DNA from 2 places in the Lysinibacillus sp. CD3-6 genome. Region 2 is predicted to be linked to the other one. Evidence: a T-box and tRNA genes for the amino acid it is inferred to sense, from the RefSeq annotation. Region 2 holds a T-box; the other holds one or more tRNA genes.
The links. The T-box of region 2 lies ahead of tyrS (tyrosine--tRNA ligase). A T-box ahead of a tRNA ligase gene usually reads a tRNA of that ligase, here a tRNA-Tyr.
Positions count from the first base shown of each region.

Region 1: it encodes a tRNA-Tyr, which carries the amino acid that the T-box ahead of tyrS (tyrosine--tRNA ligase) is inferred to sense. The anticodon was not compared.

Region 1 is NZ_CP085880.1:675,671-685,486, forward strand. It holds gene FH508_RS03045 (sigma-70 family RNA polymerase sigma factor) at 298-921, shown strand; gene FH508_RS03050 (YvrJ family protein) at 921-1,082, shown strand; gene FH508_RS03055 (helix-turn-helix domain-containing protein) at 1,089-1,331, shown strand; tRNA gene FH508_RS03060 (tRNA-Tyr) at 1,363-1,430, shown strand; gene FH508_RS03065 (C40 family peptidase) at 1,716-2,660, shown strand; gene FH508_RS03070 (N-acetylmuramoyl-L-alanine amidase) at 2,904-4,799, shown strand; gene FH508_RS03075 (S-layer homology domain-containing protein) at 4,897-6,822, opposite strand; gene FH508_RS03080 (oligosaccharide repeat unit polymerase) at 7,098-8,378, shown strand; gene FH508_RS03085 (S-layer homology domain-containing protein) at 8,633-9,816, opposite strand, start outside.
Region 2 is NZ_CP085880.1:3,643,081-3,652,896, reverse strand. It holds gene argC (N-acetyl-gamma-glutamyl-phosphate reductase) at 1-29, shown strand, start outside; gene argJ (bifunctional glutamate N-acetyltransferase/amino-acid acetyltransferase ArgJ) at 127-1,359, shown strand; gene argB (acetylglutamate kinase) at 1,322-2,086, shown strand; gene FH508_RS18135 (acetylornithine transaminase) at 2,161-3,291, shown strand; gene FH508_RS18130 (NAD-dependent epimerase/dehydratase family protein) at 3,366-4,247, opposite strand; gene FH508_RS18125 (transglycosylase domain-containing protein) at 4,337-7,414, opposite strand; T-box leader at 7,517-7,719, shown strand; gene tyrS (tyrosine--tRNA ligase) at 7,792-9,060, shown strand; gene FH508_RS18115 (cobalamin-binding protein) at 9,136-9,816, opposite strand, start outside.

The DNA.
Region 1 (9,816 bases), 1.8 Mb from region 2:
GTTTGTTTATAGTTTTATTAAATTGTTTGGAAATTGTTTGAGTGCCTGACACTCAAACAAATTTTTTCGAAAGGTTGTTTTATTTTAGATTGTTTATTCTATATACAATAAGAAAAGGAGGTGATTTTAAGAAAATAATAAAATCGTTAAAATAATCATAAGATAGAGAAACTAGGTTTAAGGACAAATGGTTTATTTTGAAAAAGAACTTACACTCTTTTTTTTACTCGAAATAAGAACATATGCTCTTTTTAAAATTTGGAAGCGAATGTATGCTTCTTAAAAGGAGTGCTTTGGATGTTGGAAAATAAAAGGGATGATGAAGAAAGAATTAAAAAATTTGAAGGTGAAAATCAACAGCTAATAAATAACGAGTTGGTAATTTCCTTTTTGAAAATACCAACTAACAAAGAAAAGTACATGGATACCATAATAAACCCAACTACGGAGAATATGAAAGAATTAGATATGTTATTTAAACATTTTTATTTTAAAATTCGCTTTATTTCTCATATTTCCTCAACTCTAAAGTTTAATTCAATTAATTTCGACAAAAAATTGAGACTTATACAATCTAGATTTTCTCTTACTTTAGACGCCAAGATTAATGCTAATGAAGGACAAGAAACATTTCTCGATTTAATAGCTGATGAACAAGCTGAAGGCCATTTTAGTGAGGTCAACTTAAAGGATAACTTAGATGATTATGTAATAAGCCCGATATTGTATGATGCATTAAATTCGCTGACAAAAAAGCAAAAGGAGATAATTAGTCTAGCTTATGCAGAAGGTTTAAGCGATACGGAAATTGGACGAAGATTAAATAAATCACAGCAAGCTGTCTCTAAGACCCATAAAAAAGCTTTGGAAAATATGATGATGTATATTAAAAATCATGGGGAAAAAAAGGGGGATTTCTGATGATAACAGAACCATCTGATTGGATCATGATAATCGGAAATTTTGGTTTTCCAATAGCAATAACAGTCTACCTTTTCATTAGATTCGAAAAAAAAATTGAAAATCTTGAGTTAAGCATTAATAAATTATCGGACCTTATTAAAAACGTAAGAAAGGACTGAAGGGAGATGTCACAAGAATTAATTGCCTTAGTAAAAAAATCAAAATATGATGATAAAGCTTTATTAACTGTAATTAATTATTTTGAGCCTATAGTGAAACATTGTCTTTATCAAACCCATCCGCATTTTAGAGAGGATTTACGTCAGGATTTACTTATTAAGCTCATCAATACTATACGAAAATATGATGTGAATTCCGTCCCAGGATTTTGGGATTTGAAGAAACGATATAATGAACAAAATAATTAGGTTGTTTTCATCTTTCATAAATAAAATCGTAGTGGCATAGCCAAGTGGTAAGGCAAAGTTTGTAAAACCTTTTTCTCGGTTCAAATCCGAGTGCCACCTAAAGTCGTTAGAAATTGTTTGAATTATTTGAGTTGTTTGAGTGCCTGGCACTTCAACAGGCACTCTATTGTAACAAAGCATGGCTAATATTACAGGAATGTTACAAAAAGCCGCAATACCCATTAATTAATACCCATATTTTAACGTTGATAAACCACAAAGTGTTGGTATATCAGCTTTTTTTTTACTTTTAAAACCGTTACACAATTGAAAAATTAAAATACCTTCATTTGTGATAGTCTATGTATAGGCAAAAAAGTTCCTTGAGAGGGGTATAACAAACTTATGAAGAAAAAATGGTTATTACCGATTTTTGCATCTTTTATGTTATTTTCAACAATTCAAATAGATAACGCTGAAGCGGCAACTGCAAATGAAGTTACTGAAACAGCGACGAAATATTTAGGCATTCCTTATGCATATGGTGGTACAACTACTAGCGGATTAGATTGCTCTGGCTTTACTTCTAAAGTCTTCAACGATTTAGGCATTAAACTAAACCGTACATCAAGCTCTCAATATCAGCAAGGTACAGCGGTTGCGAAGAGTGATCTAAAAGTTGGCGATTTACTTTTCTTTAACACGAGTGGTAGTGGTATCTCACATGTAGCGATATACATAGGTGACGGTAAAATGATTCACTCTCAAACAGGTAAAGGCGTTAGCTATTCTAATGTAAACGATCCATATTATTGGAGTTCTCGTTACGTTGGTGCTAAACGTGTAGCAGATTTTGACGCAGAACAACAAGCTGAAGTGACAAAAGTAGCGACTGCTGAAGTAAAAGACGCTGCAATTGACTTTTCAGTATATGCTTCACGTGCTGAAGTTGCTGTACAAATTGCAAAAGCTTTAAATTTAGATACATCTGATAAAAACACGTCATTTGCAGACGTAAAACCTACTTATGCACATGCTGGTGCAATTTCTGCTGTAGCGAAGTTAGGAATTTTTACAGGTGATGATCACGGCAAATTTAATCCTTCTTCTCCAATGACTCGTGCACAAATTGCAAAAGTTTTAGTAGTTGCTTTTGGTCTTGAGCATAAAGGTGATGTTGTGACATTTGCTGATGTTCCTGAAAACTATTGGGCAACAGAATATATTTCAATTATCGCATCAAATGGTATTACATCAGGTAAAGATAACGGCAATTTCGGCTATGATGAAATGTTAAAAATTTCTCAGCTTGAAACATTTATCGAGCGCGCTAAGCAAGTGAATAAGTAATCAATTTCTACTTCGCTTCGGACAAGGGCTACGTTTGAAGTGAAGCAATGCATGGAAGTTCTTTTAAATAACGTATAAACGGAGGAGAGTTTGCACTTGCAGGCTCTCTTCTTTTTATGAATCTATATGAAATGGGGTGATATAAAAAAATGTCGAATAGTTACAATCTATGATAGTTTTGTATGTGAATTTTTGTTAAAATGAACACAATAACACGAGAACATGAAGGGAGGAAATAAGACATTGTACTTTAAAAAAATCAGTCTTATATTATGCGTCTTATTCATTTCAGCTTCTATGTTTACGATACATAGTGCAAATGCTAGTGGTGGTTTTGAAGATGTACCCCAAAAGCATGAAGCTTATGAAGAGATCAATTATTTAGTTAGTTTAGGTGTTATTAAAGGGTACACGGAAAATGGTAAAACGTATTATAAGCCTTATAATAACGTGACACGCGGACAAGTTGCAAAAATGGCCGTTGTTGCTTCTGGTAACAAACCATTAGTTGTCAATAAATCCAATTTTTCAGATGTAACAGTTGGTACCGAGCTTTCAGGCTACGTTGAACGTGCTATACAGCTAGGATACTTTAAAACAAATACAACAGGTCAGTTTTTACCGAACAAGCCTCTAACTCGCGATGAAATGAGTTATGTATTAACAAAGGCATTTAAGCTTGACGCAAGTGAATACGAAAATATTGATTCTCCTTTTGTTGATGTAGGTATTACACATCCCTACGTTCAATATATCAATACGATTTACTATAATGGTATTACAAAAGGAAGCGGTCAAAACTATAATCCAAATAGCCAAGTAACACGTGCACAATTTGCATTATTTGTTGCTCGTGCTAAAAGTGAAAAATACCGTTTAGAGTTACCTGTAAAAGGTGTTACTGTTCCTGATACAACACAGGTTATCGGTTTAATTCAAGTGACAACAGATGGCTTGAATATTCGTAAATCAAAAGACTCTTCAATTAGTACTAACATTGTAGGTACTGTCGATAAAGGTGGAAAACTATCAGTCTATGCAGTTGAAGGAGACTGGTTAAAAGTAACATATAAAGGTGCATTTGCTTATATTTATAAAACGTACGCACAATTTTTAGATGCGGACGGTAATGCGTTAGGAAAAATCCAAAAAGAAGTGAAGACAACACAAGGTATCAATCTTTATGTGAAGGCTACTTCATCTTCTAAAACAATTTCAACAATCAATAGTAATGTTAAACTGCCTGTCTATAAAACGGTTAATGGCTACTATTTAACAGTAGTAAATGGTTTACCAGGTTATATTGTTGCAAATAGTACAGAGGATGTGGAAGTAGAACAACCTTCTATACCAGATCCGACTCCACCACCAGTGGCAGGAGACTTACTAGGTCGCGCAACTGTTGATAGTTTAAATGTCCGCAAAGAAGCGAACTCAACTTCTACGGTACTATGTAAATTAAGTAAAGGCGACTATGTGCATGTTAACAGCATTAGTGGCTACTGGGCTCAAATTACTTTTGATGGACAAACAGGCTATGTGCATAAATCTTACTTAAAACTATTAAACCAAAGTGGTAATGCACTGAAAAATCGTATTATCATCCTTGACCCTGGTCATGGTGGTAAAGACCCTGGAGCTGTAGTAGGTTCCACTTCAGAAAAATCTATTACATTAAAAGTTAGTACACTAGTAAAACAGAAACTTGAAGCAGCTGGAGCGAAAGTGTTAATGACTCGTACAGGTGACACATATCCTTCATTGCAAGACCGTGTTGATTTTACCGATGCAAACTTTGGCGAAATCTTCGTTAGTATACATGTCAACTCAGCATCTAGCACCTCTGCACAAGGTACTGAAACATATTATGCTGTAACAACTGGAGATATGTATCAAGAAGATGTTGATCTCGCTACTTTTGTAAATAACCAAATTGTTAATAACTTAAACATGAAAAATCGTGGAGTTAAAGAACAACAATACTATGTTATTCGCAATACATTAATTCCTGCGATTCTAGTTGAACTAGGTTTCCTTACAAATGGTGAAGACCGTGGCAAAATGACAGATGATCAATATATCGAGTTATTTGCTGAAGCTATTTATAAAGGTATTTCTCAATACTACGCAAAACAATAAAACGAAAGAGCTACATCGTTCATATTTTTGAACGACGTAGCTCTTTTTTTATTGGATGAAGGAGATTACAGACAATCTATCAGCGCTAACAATCAAGTTATTTAGCATTTGCATGAAGTGTACGATTTACAAATTGGGCAAAGTTTTGGCGTGTTACCGTGTTGTTTGGTTTAAAAGTTTGATCCGCGTAGCCTGTCGTTATATTTAAAGCAAAGAGAGCTTGAATATCTTTAAAATTGACATGAGATATCGGGACATCAATGAATGTATTTTTAGTAAAGCCTTGTAGCTTAAAGCCCTTTACAAGTGCATGTGCCATTGCTGCACGTGTCATTGGTTGATGGGCGTTAATTTTGCCATCTTCTAACGAAAGAATCCCATAGCGAGCACCTGTGGCTAAAACCGCATAGCCATAATCGCCAGCATTTATATCACTGGCGTTCAAGCTTGCTGAGCTTGAAGGGGTGATACCAAGTGCACGTAATATCATGTCAGTAGCTTGTATCCGAGTGAGTGTGCCTTGGGGGTTAAATTTGCCATTACTACCTTTCACAATGCCTAATGCATGTAAGTTTTTTATGTCATAATAAGCACCATTTGATGTTGATACATCTGGAAAAAATGGGGCAACCTCAATAGACGCCTTATTGGAACCTTTTGTACGTGTGAGCGTTTTAATTTCTGCAATGGTTGCAAATTTTTCGTCAGCATTTTTACGATCATCGCGACCTTCTATGAAGGAAGTACGGATTGTATATGTTCCAGTGGCTAAATTTCCTGGCATAAAAATTTGATATTTTTCCGAGTGGGTACTAATATCTTTGCGGTCAGCATTAGTAGTTGTCGCATCTGCAGCAAGGCCTGGTATATAACGATCATGCCCTTTACCGACAACGTGATCGTTTGCATCGAGAATTTCTACTTTTAGTGTACCGCGGGCTGGCACATTGCCATTGTTTTTAACCGTTACAGTAGAGTAGAAGACGAATTTACCAGATGGCGCTACATAGCTTTGCACACCGTCAGAGTATAGCGAAAGATTGTAGCGACGTGGCACATCACTATCATGATTTTCGGCAACCCAACGTAAAGCGTGCTTCATAAATACTTGAGCGTCTAAGTCGCCTTGTGTTGTAGAGTAAGCAACACCGTTTTCGTTATCTTGCCAATCTGCTTTGGTATTAATAGTAATGTAATCATAAATTTTGAATCCGATTTGTACGACTCTACCTTTGCCATATTCAATAGCATGTGCTGCTCCGAACTCATTTTTCTTCATTGTTTGTGGCTTATCAGTATAATCGTAATTCGAAAAATATAATAGCGGTGACGCAGAGCCACCTTGCCATGGTTTAATGATTTCAACCCACTCACGATCAGATTTTTTAAAACTTAGTTGGCTTTTGCCGAGCTCGTTAGTAGCATTTTGGATAATTGGATGAACTGAATTGTTATTGCTAATTGTTCCGTTACCCAACACGATATCGTCGATAAAGCGTGAGTTGAAAACTTCTGATAGGTTATCCCATTCCATGACCCATGAGTCGACATCATAGATTAACGGAGAGAGGTCCATTTGGCCAGCCTTTGGAAATTTGGCAGACTCGTTACGAGCTGTTTGGAACGCAAAAATGGCACCGCCACCGTTGCGAACGTACATTTTGACATTTTCGCGTTGTTGATGGTTCATCATGACCGTATAAGGAAAGACGATTGCATCATATTGGCTTAAACTTTCTAAGCTATTTAAGTCCTTTTCGTAAATTTTCTCTACATTGAAGCCTTGTTGCTGATATAAAAGGAAAGCTTTTAGCTCTTTGTTGTATGTAGAGCTATAATCGACCTTTGGAGATACAGTTTGTCCCTCATATGTACCACCAGGGTGTGTGGCGTTGGCATATTTCTCGCTACTTTCAGAGAAAACGATGCCAATTTTTTGTGTTGTAGCTTGAGCTTGCGTCGGTAATAGGAATACAACAAGCAAACAAGCGCAGACTGTAATTAATGAAAGAAATAACTTCAATAAATCCACATCCTTGTTTTGTATTTTTCTCAAAAATAGTATTACTTCATTTCATCATACACCCAAATAATTACTGAATCGTAGAGATTTAGGTGAAAATGAAAAATTTGAGCATTTTTATGTAAAATCCATAGAATACTTTCTATAAGTCTATCCGTATTTATGATATAATAACCTTTGTTTTTGTAGGGAAAACTAAAGAATATAATAGTGAATAACAACTATTGATTCACGATAGAGGAGGGCAATAACATCTATTTAGATGTATTACATGTATGAATAAACTGAAGCAAGTTTTCGCAAAGGTCAATAAGATTGATACGTTTTCACCGTATTTCTTTTTACCTTTTATATTAGTACTATATTTCTTTACAAGTCTATTCGATTTCCATCGATTTGAATTATTTAACGTTCGTGTATCAATTTTGCCAGCGGTACTAGTAGCACTTGTTTGCTATTATATCGGTGTTTATATTATTGATAAATTACAATGGACAATCCCATCATTTGGGCTATCTTTCTTAGGTAAATATGTTATCCACATTGTTGTATTACTAACTATAATCGGTTTAGCTTCTTATTTAATGATGATTTTTGGTGGAGGTTTAGGGATTTCAGATGAATCGAATCGTCGTAATCTCGATCCAAAACTAAACTTCTTCAGCCAATTATTATGGTATGGAATTTTACTGTTATTATCTTACAAAATGATTTTAGAAAAGCATATGACATGGAAGAAAGCAATTGTATACGGCACGATCTTTGCTGTTGTAATGTTCTTGTTCCTTTTAATGGGTTATCGTACGCCATTAATTATTATGCTATTTACTGGAATTATTATTTTCCACTATGTTGTGAAACGTGTAAAATTAACTTGGTTCCTAACAGCATTATTTGTAATCGGTGTTGCGTTCTCGATGTTTGGTTTCTTACGAGTAGTAACAGAAGATACAACGAAAGAATTCAATAATCGTGATCAACCAGATGTTGAATTGACAGAAACAGAAAAAGAAAAGCTTTTAACTGTTGAGCAAAAAGTAAATTTAACACCTAAATGGATGCGTTCTATTAATGGTGAAAGTGTGACAGGTCATATCGTTTTAAGTAAAATTATCGAATACACGCAAGAAGAAGGCTATTTAAAAGGCGAAATTCACAAAGGGATCTTTAATACGATTCTTCCTGGTGAGCAAATTTCACCTCGTATGAAGGTGACGGAAGTTGTGAACTCATTGAGCGTGGAAGAAGGTAAATATATTACACGTCCAACAAGAACAACAACACCTACCTTTATCGGACAACTATTCCTAGATGGTGGCTATGCGCTTGTAGCAATTGGCTTCTTATTATATGGTGTATTAATTTCATTAATCTATAATAAAGTTAAACAAGGTGGCATCCGTAGCTTCCACTCAGTAGCCTACGCATTTGTCATTACACTGTTTACAGTGTCGATGCACACAGGCTTACTTGATTTAATCTTTATATTAATGTTAGGTTTTGTAGTAATTGCATCAGCAATTATAAAAACAGAGCAAAGAAAACTTCGATACTAACAGTAAAGGGCTGCCCTATTAAGGACAGCCCTTTTATTATTCCTGCATAGGGGGAGTGAATCGCGGAATTCCAGCGTCATACCGCGGAAAAAAGGTGCAGAATCGCGGAATTCCAGCGTCACACCGCGGAAAAAAGGTGCAGAATCGCGGAATTCCAGCGTCACACCGCGGAAAAAAGGAGTAGAATCGCGGAAACTACCGTATTGCATGTAAAAAAGCTCCATCCAATAGCATTATTGGATGGAGCTTTTGTTTTATTTCACTGTATCTATAAACTGAATATAGTCTTTACTAATGTAAGCTGAACCAGTGTGGAGCTTATCAGATAGTACTTCATACCAGCCGTTAAGGTTTGTGTTGATCACAATAACAGGCATCCCACTTCTAGCATAAGTGAAGAGCGGGCTATTGCTAGTAGAAGTGTCTACACGTACATTTAAACCAGTCGTTGTTGTTAAGCCAATTTTATAAGGATTATTTGCATCCTTAAAGCCTAACGCTTTTTCAGCACGATAGTAGTGTCCAGCAATTTTAGCTCCCCAGTAAGGGTCAGAAGCATATTTTACGTTAAAACCAAGTGCTTTTGAACCGACTACTGCCCCGTTTGCATAGTTTTTCCCAGGAGCACCACCTGGTGTAATATAGTTTGGTTGTAGGAACTTATCAACCAGTTCATTAATATTTGCAGCTACACTGTCAAATTTCTTATTAAGGGGATTCGTGTCATAAACATATAAACCAAATAGGTTGTTTAAGTTTTGTGCATGATCACTCATACCATAAGCACTTTCATGCTGAGCAAGTGCCAAAATTAACATGGCGTTAATATGCGAGTTTGCCTCAACCTCTTTTAATGTTTGGCCTAACCCGATAAGCTTACTTTTCGTAGTGGCATCTTTATAAAGTGTAATACCTGTACTTTCCATTTCCGCAAGCTTGTTCATAATGTAAGCATCGATTTCTTCTGCTGTGTATTGTGTTGTTGCACGAGCAGGTAAAAATTGATAATAGTTATAAGCGTCACCTTTAGAAGAGCCATTACCATTTGTGAAGTAAATACCATTCCAGCTATAGTATTTTTCACCTTGCTTCATGAAGGCAGGTGCTTTTCCGTAAACATAGCTTGAAGAATATTTATTTGTTGCGTAATCGTATAGTGTGTGTTTAATTTCACCATTTTCGTTTGAATAGTAAGAACGTCCCTTACTTAGTGAAAAAGGAATTAGCGTTACATCGGCCTGTTTTAAATAGCCTACTTGACCAGCTAATCGCACTTTTACTTGTGCTGCATCACTGCTGATATATTCCATTTCTGTATTACCAGCAACAGCGATTTGATCTTTAATCGTTTCTGAATAAAGTGCAACATATTTATTAGTTACAACATAGCCAGAGGTCATTTTTACAATTTTATCTTTTTGAACGATAACTTGCGTAT
Region 2 (9,816 bases):
GCCTAGACGTCGTGCCATTTTTTATTTAAGTGCCATTTAAGTGCCAGTCACCCAAACAATTTTGAATTTTGCCAATTGTTTTAGTGCCAGTCACCTTTATTATACAAACTGAGGAGGAAAACGTTTATGACATTAACAGCATCAACGAACGTTATGAAAAAATTATCAAGTAAAAACATCGTTTCACCGAAAGGCTTTAAAGCAGCAGGTATTCATTGCGGACTAAAGCATAAGAAAAAGGATTTAGCTATTTTAGTTAGTGACGTACCTGCAAGTGTAGCTGGGGTATTTACAACAAATGCCGTTCAAGCAGCGCCATTAAAAGTAACGAAAGATGTTGTCTATACAACAAAAAAAATACAAGCAATGATTGTAAACTCTGGTAATGCTAATGCATGTACTGGGAAGCAAGGTGTAAAAGATGCGCAAACCATGCAAGCTTTAGCAGCTGAAAAGTTAGGGATAGCTGCAAATTTAGTTGGTGTTTGCTCAACAGGTGTAATCGGAGAAATTATGAATATGGAGCCAGTTGCTAGTGGGATATCACAATTAGAGCCGAAGGATAGCTTGGAGAGTGCAATCGATTTTGCGCAGGCCATATTAACGACTGATACGGTGATGAAAAATACGAGCTATAGCACAGTAGTTGATGGCAAAGAAATAATTATTGCAGGTGTAGCAAAAGGTTCAGGAATGATTGAACCGAATATGGCGACAATGCTAGGTTTTATTACGACAGATGCCAATATAGAATCGGATGTATTACAAGCAGCATTATCAGAAATTACAAACTTAACGTTTAATGCCATTACGGTAGATGGTGATACTTCGACAAACGATACGGTTGTCGTAATGGCAAATGGTGTAGCTGGCAATGATTCTTTAACATTTGCGCACCCTGATTGGCATAACTTCTACTATACATTAAAAACTGTGGCAGAGGATTTAGCGAAAATGATTGCGAAAGATGGTGAAGGTGCTACAAAACTGATTGAGGTTGAAGTAGAAGGTGCCATTTCAGATGAGGAAGCGCGTAAAATTGCTAAAACGGTTGTTGGTTCGCCACTTGTAAAAACAGCTGTATTTGGATGCGATGCCAACTGGGGACGCATCATTGCAGCAGTTGGTTATAGTGGTGCAACAGTTGACCCTAATAAAATTACAATTCAAATTGGTGGTGCAACAATGGTCGAAAACGGTGAACCAGTTGCATTTTCTGAAGATGAGTTAATTCAAATTTTAAAAATGCATGAAGTGAAAATCTTTGTGTCACTTGGTATAGGTGAAGGCAAGGGGCATGCTTGGGGATGTGACTTAACCTATGACTACGTTCAAATCAATGCATCATACCGCTCGTAAGCGCATGGTTATTAAGCTGGGTGGCAGCACGCTTGAAGGCTTAAATGAAGCATTTTTTGAGAATTTTAAAAAACTACAAGCAAGTGGTATAGAACTTATTATTACGCATGGTGGAGGTCCTGCCATTAATCGCGAGCTTGCAGCACGACATATTGAATCCCATGCTTTAAATGGTATTCGTGTAACGAGCGCAGCAGCTATGGACGTTGTTCAGACTACATTAATAGGAAATGTTAATCCTTCGCTTGTACATGAGTTAACAACAGCAGGCATTGCAGCAGTCGGGCTAAATGGCTTTGATGGCCAATTACTAGTCGCTGACTTTTTAGACAAGGACGTTTACGGCTTTGTAGGGGCGGTGCAATCGGTCAATACGCCGTTGTTAGAAGCATTAATTACAGCTGGAATAGTCCCAGTAATCGCGTGTGTTGGTGCAGATTACAATGGTCAAGCGCTGAATATTAACGGAGATACGGTAGCAAGCGAAGTGGCACTTGCTATTGGAGCAGAAAGCTTACTGCTCGTTACGGATGTCTCAGGAATTCGTATTCAAGATGAATATCAAGCAGAAGTTACGCCACTGTTAATAGCTCAATGGATTGAGGAAGGCCATATTTATGGTGGCATGATTCCAAAAGTACAAGGGGCGATCGAGTGCCTAAATGCAGGCGTTCCATCCGTGCAAATTGTTGGCGACACATTAGTCGGTACAACGATTTTGCCGTAATGTAGTTATGCAATAAGTGGACGCCGTGCTCTGAAGGTGGTGTCCATTAAAAATGAAGTTCAGGAGCTGATAAGATGAGCGCTTTATTTGGAAACTATGGCAAACGTCGTGCACAGATTGTTAAAGGGCAAGGAACTGTTGTGCAAGATAGTGATGGCAAAAAGTATTTGGACTTCACAAGTGGTATTGCCGTTGTTAGTCTTGGGCATGCTCACCCTGCTATCGTAAAGGCTATACAGGAACAGAGCGAAACACTTTGGCATATGTCAAATTTATTTGATATACCTGGGCAAGAGAAGGTAGCTCAAAAATTAGTTACAGATACACATTTTACGTATGCGTTTTTCTGTAATAGCGGTGCGGAAGCGAATGAAGCGGCAATTAAGCTGGCTCGTAAGCATACAGGAAAACATCATATTATTACATTTGAAAAATCATTTCATGGCCGTACATTTGGGGCTATGTCAGCAACTGGTCAAGGCAAGGTACATAATGGGTTTGGACCACTTGTTGATAAATTTACAATACTGCCATTCAATGACGTCAAGGCCCTTGAAGCAACGATAGACGATTCAGTTGCAGCCATTATGCTGGAAATGATTCAAGGTGAGGGCGGTGTGAATAGCGTATCGCCTGAATTTGCTGCAGCAATTGCAAAAATTTGTGAGGATAAAGGCATTTTATTGATTGTTGATGAGGTGCAAACAGGAATCGCTAGAACAGGAACCCGATATGCATTTGAACAAACGGTTTTGAAGCCGAATATCATAACGTTAGCAAAAGGCTTAGGGGGAGGTTTCCCAGTAGGCGCAATGTTAGGGACAGCTGAATTGTATGAAACGTTTAGCCCAGGGACACATGGTACAACGTTTGGAGGCAATCCTTTAGCAATGCGTGTTGCTGAAACGGTCCTTGAAAACGTTTTTGAGTCAAGCTTTTTAGAAAATGTACAAGAATTATCAGCCTATTTTGTCAAGCAACTACAAGCCAATTTACCGCCAAGCTATACAGTACAAGGTCAAGGTTTATTACTTGGGATTGGCTGTGGCGATACAGAGGTAGCACCTTTTATTTCAGCAGCGGAGGACAAAGGTTTACTTCTTGTAGGAGCAGGACCAAATGTTATTCGACTTTTACCACCGCTTACTGTGTCTAAAACAGAGATTGATGAAGCAGTAGCCATTTTAAAAACCATTTTACTATAATAGATATAGGCTGTAAAAAAAGGCACGAGCCACATTCAATTTTAATGTGCTCGTGCCTTTGTATGTGTAAGTCACTATTGCAGTTGTTTTACCAACTTATTTACAAGGCTAGGAAGCCATTCGTTTAGTTGGCTAAATGTGAACCCTGCTGCTTCTGCCTTTGTATTCGACATATACCAATGATTTGGAATTCCATAAGGTGATTGAGAATTTTCATCGCCGCCAACAAGTGAAACTTTTGCAAGTTTTCCAGTTTCCTTCTCAATTAATTCGAGTAATGCTTTCAATGAAATAGTGCCTGATGTTGTGGCATTGTAAGGACCTTCAATCGGTGAAACACCAGCAAAATATAGAAATGCTGCTGCTTCATCATCTGAAATAAAACTCATTTTTGCATCAACATTCGGCAAAGAGATAGGTTGTGCCTTTAAAATGTGTTCTACATGGAAATGTAAGCGGCGTGTATAGTCGTGCTCTCCAAGAACAATTGGGAAACGCACAGCGACAACAGGGAATGTCGCTTCTTTAAAAAGGACTGCCTCTGCTTGACGTTTACCTTCGCCGTATGAGAAATCATTAATATCGCCCATACGAATCTCGTATTTATATGGGTTAAAATCAGCCTCGGTTTTCATCTTTCCATCTGCTTCATAAGTAGCTAATGTAGAGGTGAAGACAAGCTTTTTCGTCTTGTTTTGTAGTAGCTGAGCCATTTCATGTGCTTCGTTCGGTGAATAGCAAATATTATCGTAGACGATATCCCATGTCGTATTAGCTAATGCTTTTGTTAATGCTTGAACATCGTTGCGATCAACAGTTATCTGTTGAACTTGTTCTCCAAATGGATTACCACTTTGGCCGCGAGTTAAAATTGTTACGTCATGTTTATTTTGAAGGCAAAGCTCCACTAATTTTTTACCGAAAAAGCGCGTGCCACCTAAAACTAAAATTTTCATTTTACCTACCCCTTTGCATAGTTGTCCTCTTAATAATGACAAAAAAATAGGCTTACTACAATTGAAATTTCATTGTAGTAAGCCTTTTATTATTCGGTTGGTGGATCTGTTGGAGGTGTCGTACCTCCATTATTTCCGCCGCTCGAACCATTGCCGCCATTAGACCCGTTTCCGTTATTTTCGGAACCACTGCCATTATTAGACCCGTTTCCATTGTTGCCAGACCCGCTGCCATTGTTTGACCCGTTTCCGTTATTACCAGAGCCATTGCCACCATTACCATTACCATTGCCAGAGCCATTACCGCCATTTGACCCGTTTCCATTATTGCCAGAGCCAGAGCCATTGCCGTTATTCCCATTTGCAGGTGGTATAGGTACAGTAGGTGTTGTTGGTTTTTCTTCATCGTCCTCTTCATCTGGTTTTGTTTCATTGCCACCTGTTGAAACAACATTTGATTGTGGTGAAGTTAAACCTGTAATATCAACAGCAACAACTACATATGCTTGCCCACTAGCAACTGTCATACTTTGCGTAGCTTCTAGCACCGAAGAAACAAGGGTGTTACCACCATTGGTAACATTATAAATTCGATAGCCTACTACGTCGTTAGACGAGCCACTCCAAGATAGTGTGTTGCCATTAATGGAAGCATTTACAGCTGCAGGCGCACTTCCATCTGCTGGGAAATCGACCGCTGATACTGCTGAATTTGATAAAGATGAATTTTTAGGTAGTAGACTTGCTGGGTTACCTCCCAGTCTACCTAACATTCGTTTTATAAAGGCTTGGTTTATACCAGCACCACTAGCTTTTACAAATTCTGCTGGTGTATTTGGATGTGCATTATACGTTTTACCTTGAATTGTTACGACACTCGATGAAGCTAAGCTATCATCAGGTTGTGACGGTAAAAATACTTTCGCATTAAATAAGTCTGAACGTACAAGTCCTGCACTTGCACAAGCCGCAGAAGGTGCAAGGCCAGAAATACCACAGAATGAAGCAGTCACTACATTTTTTGGTGCCTTAAAGTTTGTTGAGGCATCAATTTGTTGTGGGTCTACATCATAGACTGAGTTCATTAATGTACCCCATAGTTTGTTAATGCGGGCACTTGGTTGCAAGTACGTATTATTAAAAGCATCAAGTGAGCGTTGTTTATCGTAGCCCATCCAGACACCAAGGGAAATATTTGGATTATAACCAACTAACCAAACGTCATTCGTGTTTTGCGAAGTACCTGTTTTCGCTGCAAAATCAGAATTGAATTTTAGTGTATTTTTTGCAACCGTTCCTGTGCCTTTTGATAGTACATCTCGCAACATATCTGTCACGATATAAGATGTTTCAGGACTAAATACTTGTACAGGTTCTGCTTCATGTTGATAAATAAGATTACCATCTTGGTCTTCTATTTTTTCAATCATATAGGCATCAACAAACTGACCACCATTCGCAAAAGTAGCATAAGCATTTGTATTTTCTTCAACAGTTGTACCTATTTCTAAAGCCCCAATACCTGTTGAAAGGTTTGTATAATCTTCAGGTTGTAAATCCGAGAAGCCCATTTTTGCTAAAAACTCAGCGGGACGTCTATTTAAAATGTCATAATATAGGCGTAGGGTTGATATATTTAGAGAGTCAGCTAACGCTTCACGCGCAGGAATAAGACCGCGTTCATCGTTCGCCGAAAAGTTCTTAGGACTCCAATCGCCAATAGCGAACTTAACGTCAACTAAGGGACTCCCTGCACCAATCACGCCGTATTCAATCGCAGGTGCATAAACAAGTAAAGGTTTCATTGTTGAACCATTTGAACGGGTAGAGCGAGTTGCGTGGTTTACTTGACTCGTTTTAAAATCACGACCACCTAGGAAACTTAAAATTCGTCCTGTGCTATTTTCGATTAAAATACTACCCACCTGTACAGGCATTTGCACATCTATTTCCTCACCTGTTACAGGATCTTTGCCTTTACCTGTATACGTTTGTCCGTAATATTTAAAGTTATCTGCCGCTTTTTGCATGGCATCGTACATATCCTTATTAATAGTGGAATAAATACGATAGCCTTTTGAACGAATATCGCGGTCAGCTAAGATTGAATATTTTTCTTCTAATTTACTTTCTGTTTTTAAGCGTTCTGGATCGATGCCATCTTCTTGCGCTAACTTTTCAGCAATAATTTGCTTCGCGCGGTCTTCCAGTTCAAACGTTAACCAAGGATAACGATCTTCTGGACGTGCTTCTGGCGAACGGAAGTCTTTTGTAATGTCGTAAGCGAGGGCTTCTTTGTATTGTTTCTCATTGATGTAGCCTGCTTCTCTCATACGATAGAGTACCGTTTTCATTCGATCGATGCCTAGTTTTAAAGCTTCTTCACTTTTTAGCACACCTGTATTCGTAAATGGTGTGTAAGTATAAGGTGCTTGTGGAATACCAGCTATGTAAGCGGCTTGAGGAAGTGTTAAATCCTTTGCCTTCACATTAAATATACCTTCAGCTGCAGTTTCAATACCTGCGATATTGCGTCCAGTTGCATTTCGACCGTAAGGAATAATATTTAAATAGGCCTCTAAAATTTCTTCCTTTGTCATAAAGTGTTCTAAACGCATTGCTAGTAATAGTTCTTTTGCTTTACGCTCATAGGAAACTTCATTTGTTAACACTTGGTTTTTAATAAGTTGTTGTGTTAATGTAGAGCCACCTGTTTGCGTAGCAGAGTTCGTTACGTCCTGTAGTAGCCCTCGAATTACGGCTTTAGGAACGATCCCATTATGCTCGCGGAAATATTCATCCTCTGTTGCAAGCACTGCATTAATTAAGTCAGGTGCAACAGCGCTAAGAGATGTTTCACGACGTTCTAAATCCGTACGCAATTTCCCAATATAAATATTGTTGGCAAAATAAATTTCACTTGTTTCCTCATAGTTGAAAATAAGGTCTCGTAATTCATCTTTAGAGCGTAAAGGCTCTTCTTTTACAAGTGAGGCAAAATAGCCGGCGCCAACAGAACCAACAAATACTGTGCCTACCAATGCAAAGACTAAAAATAGTAAAAATAAGTTCCAGACTACACTGCCTGAAATACGTAATGTCTTCATCCATTTTTGTTCGAGTAATTCATCGATCTTTGCATTGATTTTCTCAATCCAATCTTTCAAGGTATCGACCTCCTAAAATCTTGTTTATTATAGCATATAATGAATTGCCTCGAACATAGTTATTGACATTGAAAGAGAATCGTATAGAATAATGCTTATAGTTTTCTAGTGATGAAGAGTTTGCAGTAGTGTCTATATTCCCTGTTTAGAGAGCCAGCGGTTGGTGAAAGCTGGTCATAATGTAGAGACGAATTACGTACTTGGAGCTTAGACGTGCGCGCCTGCGATAAAGGCGGTTGAATGAGAGGAAGATGGATGACATCTTCAAGCCGGGTGGTACCGCGTTAGTTATTAACGTCCCTGCATGCAAAATTTTTGCGTGTAGGGACTTTTTTGTTTCTACACGCTAAAGAAAAACAATTTAGGAGGAAGAAACAATGACAAACGAATTATTACAAGATTTAGAATGGCGTGGTTTGCTGTACCAACAAACTGACGCTGAAGGCATGGAAAAACTTTTAGCTGAACAGTCTGTTTCACTATACTGTGGTGTAGATCCAACTGCTGACTCTATGCACATCGGTCATATCGTGCCGTTATTAACGCTTCGTCGCTTCCAAAAAGCAGGCCACCGTCCAATTTTACTTGTAGGTGGTGCCACAGGAATGATTGGGGACCCATCTGGTCGCTCTGAAGAACGTCAACTTCAAACAGTGGAGCAAATTGACAAAAACGTGCAAGCTATTCGAGGCCAATTAGAGCGCATTTTTGAATTTGCAGAGGATGGAAATGGAGCGCAACTTGTTAACAACCGTGACTGGATTGGAAATATTAGTACAATTGAATTTTTACGTGATTACGGGAAATTAATTAATGTTAATTACATGTTAGCAAAGGATACGATTGCTTCACGTCTTGATACAGGTATTTCATTTACAGAATTTGCTTACACATTAATTCAAGGTATTGATTACAATCATTTATACAACAACTACAACTGTCGCATTCAAGTGGGCGGCTCAGACCAATGGGGCAATATAACAACTGGGTTAGAAGTAATTCGTAAAACACATGAAGAAGAAACAAAAGCATTTGGTATTACAATTCCATTAGTAACAAAAGCAGATGGGACGAAATTTGGTAAAACTGCTGGTGGTGCAGTATGGTTAGATAGTAAGAAAACATCTCCATACGAGTTCTACCAATTTTGGATTAATGCTGCTGATGCGGACGTTGTAAAATATTTAAAAATCTTTACATTCTTATCACAAGAAGAAATTAACGCATTAGCTGCATCTGTAGAAGAAGAGCCACATTTACGTAAGGCGCAAAAAGCTTTAGCAGAGGAAATGACACGCTTAATCCATGGTCAGGAAGCTTTAGATCAGGCTATTCGCATTACTGCTGCACTTTTCTCTGGCGATTTAAAAGCTTTGTCGGCTGAGGAAATGAAGGATGCGTTTAAAGATGTTCCTTCTATTGAAATGGCGAAAGAAGAGAAAAATATCGTGGATTTACTTGTGGAAGCAGGAATTTCATCATCTAAACGTCAAGCTCGTGAAGATGTAACAAATGGTGCAATTAGCGTGAATGGTGAAAAAATCACGGATTTAGAATATATTGTAGATGAAAAAGATCGCTTAGAAGATGCATTTAGCATTGTGCGTCGCGGTAAGAAAAAATACCATATGGTGAAATTTGGATAGATTGGGTGCCTGACACTCACACAATTCTCACACAATTCAACATCCCCTCGTTACTTCGAGGGGATGTTTTTGTTTTTAGAATTCTAAAAAGGATGGCAGTGCTATTTGCTGATAGCTTTGAGGGTGTAGAAGCTGCGCGAGTTTTAGGGCGCCCTCCACAAGTCGAGGGGAAGGGCGACAGTACAACCATTCTTCCATTACATGAACATGTTGTTTTTGAACAGCCTGAAGTTCGTTGGCCTGTGGACGTTTCAATAAATGAGCTGGTTTAATGCGCTCATAGGCAACACCAACCCATGCCATTAAAATATAATCTGGATTACGACTTATAATTTCTTCCCAGTCTGTTTGGACATTTGCTAACTCAATATCGTGGAAAAGATTTTGGCCACCTGCAAGAACGCTAATTTCAGTTAACCAATTGACCTTTCCAGGCGTAAAAATAGGATTTGGCCACCATTCCCAATAGAGTGTCGGTTTTTCTTGAATTGTTTGGGCAATCGTTTGAAGCTGTGCGATAAAGTGTAAATATTCCTCAGAAATCTTTTTGGCATGCTCCTCTACTCCACAAGCAATACCCAGTGTTATAAGGTCCTGCGCAATTTCATTTAACGAGTTGGCATTAAAGACGATGTGGGGAATGTTTCTCTCCTGTAATGCCTCTATGTTTTTTTCCATACCAGGTACACTTAACGATGCAAGGACTAAGTCTGGCTTTAATGTCTCTAGTGCATCCATATCAATGGATAAGTCTGG